DNA from 2 places in the Rossellomorea sp. GCM10028870 genome. Region 1 is predicted to be linked to the other one. Evidence: riboswitches for the same ligand, from Rfam matches in the RefSeq annotation. Region 1 holds a riboswitch; the other holds the start of a gene.
What was found. A riboswitch is a leader RNA that binds a small molecule or an ion and turns the genes downstream of it on or off. The one in region 1 is predicted to bind S-adenosylmethionine.
Positions count from the first base shown of each region.

Region 2: another riboswitch for S-adenosylmethionine. It lies ahead of ACFQWC_RS14985 (homoserine dehydrogenase); the one in region 1 lies ahead of ACFQWC_RS06345 (Fur-regulated basic protein FbpA).

Region 1 covers NZ_JBHTGN010000001.1:1,200,951-1,209,757, reverse strand. Annotated here, with positions in the region: gene ACFQWC_RS06375 (DUF3892 domain-containing protein) at 1-61, shown strand, start outside; gene ACFQWC_RS06370 (hypothetical protein) at 373-609, opposite strand; gene ACFQWC_RS06365 (flavin monoamine oxidase family protein) at 815-2,290, shown strand; gene ACFQWC_RS06360 (DUF2975 domain-containing protein) at 2,429-2,902, shown strand; gene spoIIP (stage II sporulation protein P) at 3,004-4,167, shown strand; gene ACFQWC_RS06350 (TVP38/TMEM64 family protein) at 4,252-4,821, opposite strand; gene ACFQWC_RS06345 (Fur-regulated basic protein FbpA) at 5,138-5,353, opposite strand; SAM riboswitch class I at 5,454-5,561, opposite strand; gene ACFQWC_RS06340 (protoporphyrinogen oxidase) at 5,854-7,251, shown strand; gene ACFQWC_RS06335 (glycosyltransferase family 4 protein) at 7,400-8,668, opposite strand; gene ACFQWC_RS06330 (phosphotransferase) at 8,696-8,807, opposite strand, start outside.
Region 2 covers NZ_JBHTGN010000003.1:202,898-211,704, reverse strand. Annotated here, with positions in the region: gene ACFQWC_RS15010 (hypothetical protein) at 1-345, shown strand, start outside; gene ACFQWC_RS15005 (protease inhibitor I9 family protein) at 460-960, shown strand; gene ACFQWC_RS15000 (helix-turn-helix domain-containing protein) at 1,400-2,629, shown strand; gene ACFQWC_RS14995 (hypothetical protein) at 2,673-2,933, shown strand; gene ACFQWC_RS14990 (DUF2254 domain-containing protein) at 2,978-4,363, opposite strand; SAM riboswitch class I at 4,624-4,733, shown strand; gene ACFQWC_RS14985 (homoserine dehydrogenase) at 4,894-6,141, shown strand; gene ACFQWC_RS14980 (aspartate kinase) at 6,315-7,511, shown strand; gene ACFQWC_RS14975 (L,D-transpeptidase family protein) at 7,589-8,083, opposite strand; gene ACFQWC_RS14970 (spore coat protein) at 8,207-8,807, opposite strand, start outside.

The DNA of each region.
Region 1 (8,807 bases):
TCTTCGCAGTGAACCTGACGGCCTGAAAGAGAATAACCTTAGTGAACTTCCTTCTTTTTAAAAAGTATAAAATAGAGCATAAAACCAGGGTTGGTTTTATGCTCTATTTTATTATTAGGGAAATGCTTTATCAATTAACAACATAATGAATAAATCCTATTTCCACCTTCAATCTTGTACTTTCAATAAATGCTATATCATTCGTTCCCGTTCAACAAAAAATTGCTTCATAACCTTATAATGGCTCGTTTCTACCAATGAAGATTCGAATATATGTCTGAGAAGATAAAGACATAATGTCCCGGCATAATTAAAATCCGGGTACAAAAAAATGCCATCACGATTTACGTAATGGCATCCCATTTTATAACCTTATCTTGAAGGTTCGAGAAGAACAACACTTTCTATGGTTGTAGCCAAAAGGCTGAGGTCTGTAAATTCTTCAACTTTCATTGAATCAACATATGTGATTTGAAAGCATTCTTTGTCCAAATGGTAGGTGACGGTCATAACAGGTGAGTGATCATGACTTGAAATCGTATGAACAATCTCACTATCCTTGAATTCCTTAAGAGTATTGAGCATGGTTACGATATTTTCTAGTGACATATAACATGTCTCCCTTCTACTTGCTCGAGGGATTGACTAAATACAGTCTCGTAGACCCAATGAAATTTAAGTATAACACATAAACGTATAAATAGAAACACTTGTTCTTAAAATCAGTGGAAATGAGCTCTTCGCCACAGAGATCATACGTATACCTCCTTTTTTGACGTCATATGATGTAAGAAAAAGGGAGGTGGGTGATGAGATGGTAAATCAACTTTCAAGAGATGATCCCTACAAATTGAACTATCCAGACGATATGCTGGCCATTATCCGGAATGGATTAAATCCAACTAAGTCTAAAAAAGTGATAATCGTTGGAGCAGGAATGAGTGGTTTAGTCGCAGCTTCTCTACTGAAAAAAGCCGGGCATGACGTAACGATTTTAGAAGGAAATAAACGAATCGGCGGCAGGGTATATACTGTTCGCAAGCCATTCACACCCGGTAATTATTTGGACCTGGGAGCTATGAGGATCCCCGATAACCACAAATTAGTGTTCGAATATATAAGAAAATTCAACCTGCCCTTTCAAGAATTCATCAATAATTCCCCAAGAGATTTACTATTTGTAAACAATATCCTTACAACAAGGGAGATCTATGAAAATAATCCAGGCATTCTACAGTATCCTTTACCAGAAGGTGAGCAGGGAAAAACGGCTTCGGAATTATTCCTTGAAGCAACCAGACCCTTTATCGAATTATATAGAAACAGTGACCATGAGGAACAGCAAAAATTAATAAAAAAATACTCTGGCTATTCGATGGGACAATTTTTAGCAAATAACCCATACGGTAAATCATTATCATTTAATGCAATCCGAAAAATCAATGTCATTCTCGGGATAGAAGGATTCCCTGAATTCTCCTTCGTAGACATTTTAAAAGACATCATTTTCCCTATATTTAGGAAAGAAACCAAATTTTATCAAATAACAGGAGGTAACGACCACTTACCTTATGGATTTGTTCAAGAACTTGGGTCACACATTCTACTGAATCAAAAAGTGAGCCACATTATTCAATCCAATAGAGGAGTAAGTGTTCGATCAAGAGATTCCATTGACGGATTGGTGCGTGAATACAATGCCGATTATGTCATCGTAACCGTACCATTTACTGTCTTTCAGTTTATCGAGGTAGTACCTTATAATTCAATATCCTTTAAAAAGTGGCAGGCGATTCGGGAAGTAACGAATGTTCCAGCCGTGAAAATAGGAATTGAATTTCGTCGTCGCTTCTGGGAAGACTTGAACTACGGAAACATCGTGTCAGATCTTCCCACCCGCTTTACGTATATGCCAAGTCACGAAAAAGGCAGCAACAAACCAGGGGTTATGTTAGCGAGTTACAGCTGGGGCCAGAATGCACTCTTATGGAACAGCAAACCAAAAGAAGAAATCATCAAAGAGGTTTTAGAAGACCTTTCTAAAGTATATGGTGAACAAGTGTATACTGAAATGCTGAATTATGTAGTCTACAACTGGAGTGAAAATCCATTCTCGGCTGGATGTTTTACCCTTTATACCCCTGGTCAGGCAAGTGATATTGGGGATTATATTAAGATACCTGAAGGCAGAATTCATTTTGCTGGAGAGCACACTTCCTCCTTTCATGGTTGGATGGAAGGGGCGGTTGAGTCGGGGGTGAGGGCAGCCAATGAAGTGAATAACAGATAAGGATTTAACGCATGAGAAAACTCATGCGTTTGTTTTTATAGGAAACTTTTAATAGAGAATAAAAAATCAATCAAATTTTATTGGAAAACAATAAATCTCATTATATAATTTAGAAAAACATGGTATCAGAGGTGTGTTATGAAACGAGGAACGACGACTTTTTTAAAAGGGGCAGTAATGGCAATAGGAGCGATTGTATTCATCCTTTGTGTTGTCTGGTTGCCAACCATGGCAAAGCATTCTGCTGATCTATTTCCCGAATTCGCTTATTTGAAATGGCCGATTCTAATAGGGGTATACTTAACATCGGTTCCATTTAATTTAGCGCTGTATCAAGCTTTTAAGCTTTTAAAGTATATTGAAGAGAACGCTTTTTCAGCGAAAGCAATAGTGGCTCTTCACCGAATAAAACTGAATGCCTTACTAATCACTGCCATTTATGTGGCAGGTATAATGTTTCTATTAATCCAAAATGCTCTACATCCTGGTATTGCCATGGTAGGGATCATCATTAGTTTTGCGTCTGTCACCATTTCGATTTTCGCAGCAGTCCTTCAAGAATTACTGCGAAATGCACTTAAACTTAAATCTGAAAATGATTTCACGGTATAAGGTGAAGTAGGAAATCCGACCGAATCCCTGAAAAAACCTTCTACTCTATCAACCTCCTGCATAAAGTTAACTATTAAATACTTTATATAGGGGTACTGATGATGTCGTATAAGTCTCGAAACAACAATAGCATAGTCCCACTAGTATTCGTCTCTATGAAGGCCATCATTCGGGTAGTATTGATCGGTATTGTCCTCATGTATTTGACCGTATGGTTGATCTCGTCAACAGCGATTAAATTGAGGGTGGATAGTTTATTGTATTCATCGGTGTCTGAACTCGTCCCGAAGGAAACGTTTCTCATGCTGCTGTCACAGGAAATGACTGGACTCCGGGTCACTAATGAATCAGCATTAAACAATGATTTTGATTGGTTAGAGAGTGTCACGAACGTATCACTACTTGATCCACGAAGTTTATTTGGACGGGAAATCCCCGGGATAGAAAATTATCACACTCATATAGCAGTTGCAGGGAAAGGGACGGACATTACGAACCTTCCGAACGAATCGCCGGCGCCTACAGAAGATCAGTTGAAAGATCAAGAAATTGACCAGAGTCAAATCGATCAAGCAAACAACAACTCAGGAGACGGTATTCAGGAAATCGATGAAAAATCTGTCTTCATTTATCATTCTCACAGCTGGGAAGCCTTTAGTCCACTGATTAAAAACAACGACTCTAAAGATCCGGCGAGTACAAATGAGAAGGTTAATGTCATTGCTGTTGGATCAAAGTTGAAGCAAGAGCTTGAATCAAGAGGAATTGGTGCGGTTCAAGATAAGACGGATGTAAATAAAGCACTTAAAGATAAGTCATGGACGTATTTCGAATCGTATCAACTATCTAGGGGACTGGTCCAGGAAGCCATCGCTCAAGACAATGACCTAACCTACCTGATCGATATCCACCGGGATTCCCAGCCAAGAAACATCACAACCAAAACCATTAACGGCAAAAACTATGCCCGCTTATTTTTTATTGTAGGAAAAGAAAACAAAAACTTCGAAAAGAACCTGAAAATCGCTAAAGAATTAAATGCTAAATTAGAAGAAAAGTATCCTGGCATAAGCCGCGGAGTCTTTATCAAAACAAGAGCAGAAGGTAACGGGGTTTACAATCAGGACCTAACTGAGAGAGCCATGCTTCTTGAGTTTGGCGGAGTGGAAAATAATTTAGTGGAATTGTATAACTCAACAGAAGCATTTGCGGAGATCTTTGCAGAATATTACAAGAAGGATGCTGTCGAGGTGAATGCACAATAAGTAATGGGGGAGAAAGGACGTGTACCATGTGGTGGACGTCTTTTTTTCAGTTCCGGAGGAGAGTGGTTTCCGTAACTGCGACAATCATGATCTTGAGTTCTTCCTCCAACGACATCCCAAATAAAACATCCCGACTACCACCGAACCTCCTAACAAAATAGCCTTCCCCTTATCCGCACCCAACACATTCACCACCACGAATGCCTCAATCAACAACGAAGGAATCTTGCCGACGGAACTGATCACAGAAAAAACCACAATTGAAATAGAGCTAAAGGCAGCCGCAACGGTTACCACACTTGAAGGAACAAATGGGACCATGCGAAATAAGATTAGAAGTATGATCCATTCGGTACCTGAGGCCTCTTTTAATTTGAGAAAATAATTGTTTGAAAGAATCTGATCAATGCGAGCAAACTTAATTCCTTTTCGATATAAATAAAAACTAACAATGGCTCCTAATGATTCACCAAGGGTGGAAATTCCGATTCCAGGCCACAACCCGAATACGGAAATGTTAAAGGCCGTCAAGAAGACACTAGGTAGAAAACCAAGGATACTGATGACAACATTAATGAAAATACTGATAAAAAAGAGAGACCAATTATCGAGGCCGATGAATTCGTTCATAAAATGCTGCAGATTGAGGGACATATGTATATTCCTTTGTAAGAGATTAGACTAACCTTGAAAGATATATGAAATCCGGGGGAGGTGGAAACTATATGATATAAATTAAATAGTATCATACATGAATTTCATCCAGAACAATCCTTTGTCATTTTAGAAAAGGACTGACCACTTGTCAATGTAGCGTGCGAAAATGAGTGCAGGTAACATGTTTACGACCATTGGCATACATGCACAGATATATGCTTTAAGTGTCCGGGTTAATGCAGAAAGTTAGCTTAAATTCCTAAATATAGGAAAGTAAGGAAGCCCCAATCCACTTCCATGGATGGGGGCTTTTTTAGCTGGTTAACTTCGCACAGTTTTTCCATTTAATCGATCCTACATCGCTGTGCGGATGGCTTTCCTGCTGAATGTATTTAAATTCGTCCTCTAATTCCTGCAGCGTCAACTCGAATAATTGTTTGTGGCCTTTTTTGAAAATGTTATGGATAATCAATTTGTTAATTAATTCATTTCGTCGATTTTGAATCGCTTCTTGTAGGATTTCTCCCATTGTGATCACTCCTCTTATAATGTGTCCGAATTGAGGAAGGGTCATTGAAAAAAGCCCGCTTCCCATTAGATAAGAAGAAGGCTTTATGTAACAAAACTTCAACTCATCTTCCAAGCAAATTGCTTGTGGAATTAGCACAGTGTTCTATGATGTAGAATCTGTTGCTGAGGCATCATCGGGCCAGTCCCTCTGCCTCTCTGGATAAGTGATTATATAGTTGTCATGAATTACATCTATTATATAGGTGAGTATTCATAGTTGTCAACTTGGTATTTATATAAAGTGGTGCATCATTAGAGGTAGAATAGGGTGTTGGAGTAAGTTGAAATAAAAAATTTGAAGTTGAAAAGAAACGGTTTAGCTTGGCAGATTATGCTCCCAAATCAGCCTTCAACCCCTTATTCCCGATACTTTTTCCCAATTCAGACACAGATTTTTTTTCTAATCAACAAAAAACATGATAATCTGTATACATAAACGCAATTATTGGAGTGAATCGTATGAAGACAGTGGTTGTCGTAGGTGGAGGAATTACAGGATTAACAACGCTGTACCATCTTCAAAAAATGTCCAAAGAACGAGAAATAGATATCAAGTTAATACTAATCGAGCGTAATCAGCAGCTCGGCGGCAAAATTAGAAGTGTAAGAGAAGCGGAATTCATTATGGAAGCAGGAGCCGATTCCATCGTGGCCCGTAATGAAGGGGTTCTCCCTCTCATTAATGAGCTTCATCTTCAAGATGAACTTGTCTATAATGAAACAGGCACATCTTACATATATACCAATGGAGAATTGCATAAGATTCCACATGACACGATTTTCGGAATTCCTATGAGCGTTGAGTCCCTTCAAAATAGCAGCTTGGTGTCAGAAAAAGGTAAGAATGCAGCACTTAAAGATCTTGAAACTGAAAACACACAATTTACAAAAGAAAGTTCAATCGGTGAATTTTTAGAAGCATTCCTAGGTAAAGAACTGGTAGAGAATCAAGTTGCCCCAGTATTATCAGGCGTCTATTCTGGAAATTTGCATAAACTTACTTTGGCTTCGACACTCCCATACTTACTTGATTATAAAAATGAATACGGCAGTATTATTAAAGGTTTATCTAAAAACAAACAAAAATTCCAAGGTCCATCCAATAAAAAGTTCATATCGTTTAAAAATGGTTTATCAACCATCATTGAACGTTTAGAAGAAAAATGTTCCAGTGCGACAATCATAAAGGGAGTGGAAACTACTAAGCTCCAAAAAACAGGAGACAAATATGAGCTGACTCTCAGTGGTCAAGGGAGCATTCAAGCGGATTATGCAATATTCGCAACACCTCATGATGTAGCCCAAAAGATTCTGACTCATGAAAAACTTGATCCTGATTTCAATAAACTGAAAAACTCTTCACTGATTTCGATCTACCTCGGATTTAATATACCGGCTGAGGAACTTCCTGCTGATGGCACAGGATTCATCGTCTCCAAAGGCAACGAAGTGAAATGTGATGCCTGCACATGGACGAGTCGGAAGTGGAAGCACACGTCCAATGACCAAAATCTTTTATTGCGACTTTTTTATAAAAGCACAAATCCTCATTATAAAGTGTTGAAAGAATTTAGCGAGGCAGAACTGGTTCGCACGGCACTTGACGATATCAGAAAAAGTGTCGGCATAGACGGAGACCCGATTTCTGTCGAAGTGACAAATTGGAAAGACCTTATGCCAAACTATCATCTTGAGCATAGTCAGTCTGTTCAATCGTTAGATAAAAATCTCGCAACCGAACTACCACGAGTGAAGCTGGCTGGAGCTTCGTATTTCGGAGTGGGCATTGGTGCGTGTATTCAAAACGGTAAGAAAACTGCAGAAAGTATTATAGATGAGTTAGAGGAGAACGTTTGAGGAAGATAAATAATAAAAGAAAAGAGTTTGGAATTTACCAAGCTCTTTTCCTTTATATTTGCACGAGTTATGAAATCATTCTTCATTCTCCATTTTCTTATTGAAATATTCAACTGTCCTGGATCAGTTTATTCTCCTTCTCATTTCTTCATAAATACCTTTGATAAATCTGTTCAATTTTTCTCGTCATAACTTGACTGGTTAAGTGTTGACGAGCATAGGATTCAGCAGCGTTAGCAAAACGGTCACGTTCTTCCTTATTTGTAATGAAACGCTTTATCGCATGTGCAAGTTGTTCGACGTTACCAGGTTCACAAAGGATGCCTGTTTCTTCATGCTGAACCATTTCCGGAAGTCCGCCACATGTGGTGGAGATGACCGCTTGCCGGGAAAACATCGCTTCCATGACGGATAAGGGAAAGTTGTCATTCACAGTTGCTAACACATAGATGTCCGACATGGAAAGAATAGAGGGTATATCGTGACGTTTTCCAAAAAAGATTACGTTATTTAGCTTAAGTTCTTCCGCCTGTTTTATCAGTCTATCCTTCATGACACCATCTCCGACAATCCATACTTCTACATTAGTCAGGTGTTCACGAAGCTTGGACAATGCTTCTAAGAGAAACCCATGACCTTTACGAGGGGACAGTCGGGAGACACATGTTAGGATAATGTTTTCATGATTTTTATGAGGAAGTGGTTCAAAATCGATGCCCGTATGAACGGTGGTCATCCTTTCATCTTTTGCACCGAAATCCATTAAGTTAGGCCGGAAGGAATCTGAGATCATCACGATTTCAGTACTTGCTTCAATACCTACTTTCTCAAGTTCAGTAAAATAGACTTCTTCGATGGATCCTATCTGTATTTTATTGAATTTTAAGCGGCTTTTCGTAAAGAACCCATGTGGCGTAAAGAGTAATGGTTTTTGATACATTTGGTTCAAATGGCCGAGAATGAAGATAGCAAATAGGTCTTGAGCGTGAATGATGTCATACTGCTGGAGATTTTTTTCTTTAAGAAACAGTTCGAATACATGAAGAAAACTGAGATTTTTGACGATTTTTTCATTGGCGATTCCATAGCGGCCGAGCATAAAGGTACGTGCTTCAGAGGCAGCTTGAGGAATCCATTCATCAAGCTGTTCTGAAGTCATGTGGTTAGGCGCTAGTACATCTACACTATGACCGAGCTCTTCAAATCCGTTTTTTATAGAGGTGATGTAATGAGACAATCCACCTGTATGAGGATATTGAAAAAATGTGACGTATAAAATTTTCATCGGCTTTAAATCGTCACCTGTTGTTTTCTGACAGAATGGTTGTAGAGTGAGAGACTCCTCAAAGTCTCCTTTCACTCCATAATACTGATCCATTATGGCCAGAAGAGAGGGGTGAATGTTGAGAGCGGGCATTCGACTCAAATTTTCTCATCCTTTCTTCTATTTATAGATTCCCAGTTCACTTCCCCAGGTTGATATTTTCTCTAAATGGTAAGGGAGAAGCTCACCGCCTCGATTGTCAAAGATACGTCTAAGCTGAGTGTGTAATCCT
Region 2 (8,807 bases), on a different contig from region 1:
GAAGAATCAAGAATCTACTTAGATGAGTTATTCAATGGGACAACCAATGAAGTGAAATCTATGTCCAAAGCGATTGCTCCTGGAGTTGAAATGGTTGTCGGATTTGTAGAGGAAGAAGTTCAACCTGCTGCAAAAGGCATGAGCGGGAAAGCCAAGATGGTACTTGGGGATGGTTCTAAAGAAGGCGAGAAGCATGAATTCTGGCAATTAAATGATGACCAATATATTGATCTTTCTTTCGCAATCAAACTCGACGAAAAAGCTGGTAATGAGTATCAAGGAGTTACTTATACATCGAATTTGAATGTAACAGCCAAGCAAATGGATGATGGAGCAAAAAACTAAGGTATCCCTAAATTAGAATAACTTTGTGAATAACGTTTGAAAAGGCAATCGATAGGAGACAATCCTGATAGATTGTCTTTTTTTTAACTCTTAACTAAAGGAGATCAAAAGTTAATGAAGAAGTACTACTGGAGTGTCCTTTTCCTGCTCTTTATGATGTACATGGGAGGATGTCAGGAGAACGTAGGGGAAAATGCCTATCAAAACGGGGAAGAGGCGGTGAAAGAAACTATGAATTCGTCAGTCAAAGTTGATCCATCGATTAACCTTTCAAGTGAGAAGGTTGTTTCCGTTATTATTGAGTTTAAGACAAAACCTGCACAAATCGCCATTTTAGAAGCAGAAGCTCAAGGCGTGGATATGACCTTGGAGAAAGCCAAGGAACACGTTGAACAAAGTCATCAGGCTTTCGAACAAGAACTTCATGCCTTCCTGGATGATAATGAAGTAAAATATCGAATCAAACACAGGTATAAGACAGCCTTTAATGGGGTGTCAATAGAATTACCGGCAAATGAAATTAAGAGATTAACGGGGTCTTCCGTTATTTCAAAGATTTATCCAAACCAGGAAATCCAATTGGATCCTCCTATCCAACCTTCAGATCAAATGTAAAAAAAGATAACCGGCACACCTTGAATTAGTCAGGTGCGCCGGTTATCTTTTTTTACTAAATTTAAAAGCCACAATCATTTTCGGAAAATAGCATAAAAAATGTGCAAGAAATCGGGAAAATGGATTAGGTCTAAAGAACTAAACTTGTTTTATCCAAAAAGCCATATAATTAGGAATTTTTAAAATATATAAGTTTTAGTGCCGATATTTCTTTTAAATGTACTTATAAGAGCAAAATAATTAGCAGTGTACGAAAAAAGAACTGGGTAAATAGTTTTGTTTGAGACTTCGGAAAACCTGCTGAAAACCCCAATTTTTTCATGATCACTTACTAGTATAATAGAAGTAGAACCTATATTAAAATAAAAATCAAAAGCGTTGGAACTGTTGTTTGGATGAAATGAACCAACTTATACTACGTCACCCTGGAGGTTAAATCATGCATATTGGTACATTTATAAAGTATTATAGGATATTTAAGGGGATGACCCAAAAGCAGGTGGGCGATGGAATCTGTACACCTGGCCATATCAGTAAAATTGAAAGCGGACACTTACAGATTACGAAAGATAAGATCGAATTATTCAATCAAAGGTTAAATATTAACGTCGAGAAAGAGTTAAAGGCGTATAAAAAATTACGATTAGATTTAGAATTGTGGCATGATGTCATGATCAAGCAGGTAAATGGAAAGATCGAATTATTGAAGGAGACCATCGAACAAAATCCATTAATCAAAATTGAAACATTGAATGGCACCTTTAAGCTACTGAAAGCAAGGTACTTTATTATGAAAGGGGAGATAAAAGAAGCTGCATTCTATTTAAGTCAGTTTTCTAATAAACGTCTTTCCTTCCATATGTTCGATTATGATTTCCAGTTATACTATCATATAAAAGGCATGTATGAGCTTGCAAAAGGAAATCCGCAAACAGCCATAAAGTATTTGGAGAAAATAGATCGAGATATTTATTCCAATCCTGAATCCTATTATCATATGTCAGTTGGCTATCATGATCTTGGTCAGCATGACAAGTCCCTGCGTTATAGTCAGCTGGCTCTGAATTATTTCAAAGAAACGTTTAATTTTACTAGGTGCCTGGATGCTTCTACGATTCAGTTGGTAGCGGAAGGCAGAAGTGAAGGAAAGAATCTGGCCTCGTTGGTAGAGAAATATGACGAGTTGATCCAACATTGTGATAATCTGCATGATCATAGAAGAAAAGCCGTTCTTCACCTGAATTTAGGGAATCTTTATCGAGAAGTAATGGATGATAGAAAGGCAAGAGATGCATTTCACATAGCATATGGATTATTGAGACATGAGTCCTATAAAGAAATGTATGGAAACAGCCTTTTTGGCTATATTGATAGTTCCATGAATGTGGACGGTTCCGTAAATAAAGAAAAATATGCAAGTTTAATAGAAGAGGGTCAGGCATCTGTAAAAGATATGGAAAACCCCTACATGGAAACTTTCTTTACGATGCTTGAGGTCAGGGTTCAAGAGGGAGAGGAAGCATATTATCAATATGTAGAGAATGTCATCATCCCTCTATTGAAGGAAAAAGGGCAATACGCTGAGTGCAACTATTACATTCAAAAACTCTACATTCATAATCGAATGAGTGGGAGAGAGGCAAAAGGAAAAGTATGCGTTTTAAGCTAACGGTTAAATGACATGAACAATTACACAGTAAAGGAGAGGTTCGATGGAAAACCCGGATCGTTTAATATCATCATTTGATGAGGTGACATTAAGTGATTATAAAATGCCCATCATCTGTATTTATTCCAACCCGCAAGATTATCAAGGTATGTTTGTAGCAAGACTATTTGACGTGAATCAACCGACGCATTATATTTTGATGAGACCCAGTTTAGAAGCGGTCAGAAGTGAAATTCCGGAACGATTCTCTTTGGTTCCGAAAGCCCAAGGAGAAGATTCGAACATAGTTGAAACGTGGATTTAGTGTATAAAAAAGCTTCATTTCTCATGGGGAGAAATGAAGCTCTTTTATACATTTTTATTTGCGGAAGGATAGAATTTCTTTTCTATTTCTTTATATTCGTCAAGCTCTTGGGTAAAACGTGCCAGTTTATGAACTTCCTGCAGAAGAAACGTTTTATCCAATTCATAAATCACTTCTTTTTCAATATGATCAATGGTATTACAGGCGAATTCCCATATGGCTTTGTGCTTAGAGGGGTCAATGGACTCTGCAATAAGAGCGAGTGCCCGAACGATGTCAGTAATGATGAGATGATTTTCTTTTGCATAATGCCTGATATAGCCAAATCCCCGATATAGATAGTATTCAAATGCTTCTGTCTGGAGAATGACTCGTATTTTTCCTTCTTGATCGATTAAATACGGGGTGAAGGATAGGTGATCTTCAACTGTTATCATCAGATCGGCCATTTGATCAATCGTATTGGAGGCTGTTTTAGGATCATCATTTCCAAGGGATTTGATTGCTACTTCTGCAAGCTTATGAATTCCCATTTGCAGGTCTTGAATTTCCGTCTCCTTATGGCCCATTTCGATAAAGTCGAGATAGTGATTAGTAGAAATATCCTTGGTTTCAGGTCCCCAAATGCTCACCAATTCATTCCCCGCCAAAACATAATCCCCGACTTTATAGTGGAGCTGTATGACAAGTTGATCATTTTTTGCCGCTTCAATCATTCCATGAAAATCAATCAACTGTATATATCCCGACTCTCTTGACTTCACATGAATGATATTCTCCTTATGGTGCTCCATTATATCGCCGGTGTTTCTAGTTCGGTGGGCTTCTAAGTCATGTTTCAGCGTTTGATTGATCATCACCTCAGAAACCTGCTTCATATTGTACGTGATATTGTGTACCTGCATCCAAGTAGACGCATGATTAATGAAAAAGATAAAAGTGACAGCAGTAAGGAATGCAAGTCCGATCGTCATGGTCGGGGCAGCAACAAACAATTCTTTCTTTGAATCTCCGATAAAAAGAAAGAGAAGCAGTACATATACAAAGCTGCCATTGAAAATTCCGAGGGCATGTTGCGTTTGTTTGTCCGAAATGAAATCAAGGAGCATCCTTGGCGAAAATTGACCACTGAACATCGTGAGTACAACAAGCAGTGAATTCAAGGTGAAAGCACTGAGCGTCAGGATGGCCCCGATGAGTGTGCTGACAAGCATGCGTGTAACAGATGCATCCATACTTAAAAAATCGAGTGTATACTGAGAAATGTCTGCATACAGATCTAAGTAGAGGGTGAGTGCTACAAGGAGTATGGAAAAACAAATATAAAAGAATGGCATATACCAAATGTTCAGTCGGATCTCACGCATTCGTTGCCGTTTTGACATGAGCAGATATTTTCTGATGGATAAGGGAAGCACTTTTTTCAGCATAATAGATTCGGTTCCTTTCAAATAAAGGGATATGGATTAGTTTTCCCTGCCAGATCATGTTAAAACGTCTCTCTGCAAATTAGATTTATAGGCTCGTAGATGGAGTCGAATCTCAAGTAAACCAATAGGAATTACCCTACCCATTGACATTAGAAAGAATTTTTTAAAAATACCAAAAATGGTATTGACGAAGGAATGAATCCCCTATATAATCCAATTCATACTCAAATAGCAAGTAATACCAAAACGAAACGATATATCTCTTATCAAGAGCGGCGGAGGGATAGGCCCGATGAAGCCCGGCAACCTACAGGATCAGACTGTAAAGGTGCCAATTCCTACAGATCTATACGGATCTGGAAGATAAGGGGAGGAGCATGATTATTTAGCCCTCTTCTTAAAAAGAAGAGGGCTTTTCTGTATACCCTCTTTCTTTCCCACATTGCTATCTTCGTCTCTCAGGGTGGATCTTCAAAGGAATGAATCAAGCAAGTGAAAAATTGAAAAAAAGATACTTAGGAGGCTGAAGCATGTCAACGATAAATGTGGCACTTCTGGGGTTTGGAACAGTCGGGCAAGGAGTCTGTGAAGCCATTGATACCCATCAGGAAAGAATAAGGGAAGTCCTCGGTAAAGAGGTAAAGGTAAGGGCCATCCTTATTAAGGATCCTGTTAAACAACGAAACATTGATTCGTCCATTAAGGTCACAACGGATTTTCAAGAAATTCTGGATATCCCGGATCTTCATGTGATCTTTGAAGCAATCGTAGGTGAAGAACCGGGTCATACGTATTTAACCAAAGCCATCGAGAAGGGAATTCATATTGTCACAGCAAATAAAGCCATGTTTGCTAAATATGGTCCGGATCTATTGGAAAAGGCGAGAAATAATGGGGTAACCATAGGTTTCGAAGCGACGACAGCGGGGGGGATTCCCGTGATCGGCAGTATCAGGCAGCTTCTTAAGGTGAATGAGATTGAACGGGTTCAAGGAATTCTGAATGGGACGTCCAATTTCATCTTATCGCAAATGAGAAAACGTGGAATCTCCTTTGAGACAGCGTTAAAGCAATCCCAGGAGAAGGGGTATGCTGAAGCTGATCCGACCAGTGATATTGAAGGCTATGATGCTTTCTATAAACTTCTCATTTTAAGTCAAACGGCATTTGGCAAGCAGCCGGACTGGAAGGATATCAGACGAAAAGGAATATCACACCTGACTGCAGAATGGCTTCAAGCAGCGGAATCATTTCGATTGCGATTTAAGCATGTAGGTTCCCTTGAACGGGATTCTTCAAATCATATCACGGGTGAAGTCGAACCAATCCTTGTCCATGACACCCATCCGTTTTACGGTGTGGAGGATGTGGAAAATGCCATCTCGCTAAAGGGCAGCCTTGTAGGCAGGATCACCCTGCTGGGTCCCGGGGCCGGTAAATTACCTACCGGAAGCGCCATGGTAGAGGATTTTCTTTCATTGATAGAACGGAAGTATACGGACTCTGCCCAAAGCACAGTGAGCACCGGGGAAGTTCATCAAGAGAGCAGCCACCAATGGGTTCTGAGGATCCGTGAAAATGAAGATTATCAAAGCTGGATCCCATCGTTTACATTAAAGGATCGCATTCAGCTGGACGATTACTTGTATGTTTTTGTTGAAGGTAGCAAAGACACACTTCAAACTCTTCTAAGGACACATGACGATATTCAAGCCGTTTCTATTCTAAAAGAAATTCCGTTGGAAAATGAGGTGAAAACTGGCGTCGCCGTTTCATAAAAAAAGTATTAACCAAGTATCATATCGATCGTTGTTTAAAGGAAATGTTTATCACGATGTTGATTGGAGCGGCAGATGCTTGACTCCCGAGGGAAGCGAGCACCAGGAGCGGAAAGCAGCCATTAGTGAAAAATAGCTTCAAAAAAAGGTCTGATAGAAAGTAGGGGGATCACTTGAGTATTATTGTTCAAAAGTTTGGTGGAACCTCTGTTGGTTCTACAGATCGAATCAAACGGATGGTCTTCAATGTCTTGAAAGAAAAAGAAAAGGGGCATGACGTTGTCGTAGTGGTTTCAGCTATGAATAAAACGACTGATACCCTCGTGAAATTGGCAGGGGAACTTTCCACAGAGCCAAGCAAGAGAGAAATGGATATGCTCTTAAGCACTGGGGAGCAGGTGACGATTGCCCTTTTGACGATGGCCCTCGAACATCAAGGAGTAGAAGCAGTGTCGCTGACAGGCAGGCAGGCGGGGATCCGAACCGACGGAGTATTCGGAAATGCGAAGATTACCTCAATCGATACGCATCGGATCAAATCGGAGTTATCAGACGGACGAATCGTCGTAGTAGCCGGCTTTCAAGGGATTACGAAAGGAGGAGAGGTGACCACATTAGGGAGGGGCGGTTCGGATACGACGGCAGCTGCTCTTGCATCGGCGTTAAAAGCCGTCAGATGTGATATCTATACAGATGTGGATGGTGTGTATACATCGGATCCCCGGGTCGTTCCCCGGGCATCGAAAATTGATACCCTCTCCTATGAGGAGATGCTGCGCTTAGCCACCATGGGAGCGGGTGTCCTGCATCCAAGAGCCATCAAACATGCGAGGGAACATCACGTGCCGCTTGTTGTTTGTTCCAGTTTGAATGAGGGGCGTGGAACCTTGATCAGTGGGAAAACTCATAGAAATGCTTCAATAGTCGGAGTGGCCCATCAGGAAGACATCTCTGTTCTCACAATATTTGATTGCCAGGGAGGAGAGTCATTGATTCTTTATGATCTCGATTCACACCATATCGAGACAGAAATAGTAAAGTACGGGGAAAACCTTGTCCTCATCGTTAAAGAACAGGATTTTCAAGCAGTAAAGAGAATCGTCGAACAATATAATCAGGCCTACTCCCATATAGAACAAAGAGAAGATCTATCTAAAGTATCTGTGATTGGACGCATCAACTCATCCCATGAGGTGAAAGAGAAGGTTACCAACGTTTTTCATGACTACCATATTTCAAAGGTGTCTATATGGGAATCTTCAGTAGGATTAAGTGCTCTTGTGGAAAAAAGGGATGTGGAAAAGGCGGCCAGAGTCCTTCATATGCACTTTGGACTGGATTATATAGAAACAAAGAGAGCTGTCTTATAAAGGAAAGAGTGGTGATGCCATCTGACTGTCACCACTTCCCAAATGGAGAAGTGTATAGGCATCCCTATACACTTCTTCTATGGACTGATCAACACAGGTGTACCGATCGGAATGAGGCCTGCCAACTCCTCAACGTCTTTATTATACATGCGTATACACCCTCTGGACACGGCATTCCCAATGGAACTGGGGTCATTTGTCCCATGGATCCCATAACTCTCTTTTGATAAACTCATCCACATCGTTCCAAAGGGGCCACCGGGATTCGGTGCTTTATTAATGATGATGAATTCCCCAATTGGGGTTTCGAAGAGTACTCTACCCACTGCAATGGGGTACTGCTTGATTTGGATGCCGTCTTTGAATAAACGCAGCCAGCGGTTGTTAACAGAGACTTGAATACGGTAGGGATTCGCAGTAGCGTCAGGAATCCCCGGTATGGTGATCGTTTGTCCGGGATAAATATTATCTGGGTCAATACCTGGGTTAGCATTAAGGATGACGGCCAAGGGAGTCCGGTAGTCCCTTGATATCTGACTAAGTGTTTCTCCTGTCTTTACTGTGTGTACCAACTCAAACACCTCCCAATTTCACTTTCTTTCTTAGTCTATGTACATGTGAAAAAGTCGGTTCATCAGACGAGCCGGGACATAAAAAAGCCTGCATCCAAAGAAGGCGCAGGCGTAAATAGCAGCTTATTGAGGGGGGGTCTGCTGTGGAACTGTCGTATAGCTTTGCAGCATAAGCGTCATATCCTGTTCATTTAGCTGAGGAACCTGATAATAGCCATGCTTGTTTTGATAGAGGAAAATCTCATAACTCATTTCAATGAAGTTCGGTACACTGTCTGCCACAACGCGGCGTAATACGGGATTTGTCATTTCAAGAGCCGTCATGGCAAGCAGGGTGGCCAGAGATTTCGTTTGTCCAAGCATATAAGCAGACAAGCCTTTATCTGAAAGCTCATTGACGGATTGGTTTGGTTTTTTGGGTGTTCCTGGTTTTACCCCATAAGTAGTGGCGTGGGATTGGGTCATTTTGTATTGTTGGGTTGGTACAGCAGGGTCATGCCCTGTAGAAAAGCTTCCCACAATCGTATTATACATAGTCGTCACGAAAGTTGACTGCCTCTTTAGAATATCCTTAAGTTCAGGATCCTGGATGTGTTGATCATACATTTGATACTGATCCAGCATGCTGATGATCCCGGCAATAATTTCGTGGGCATCAAATAGTTCATGGCCACCATGATCTTTACTTTGGTTATTCATCATATTGGGTGGCATTTGAGTTCCC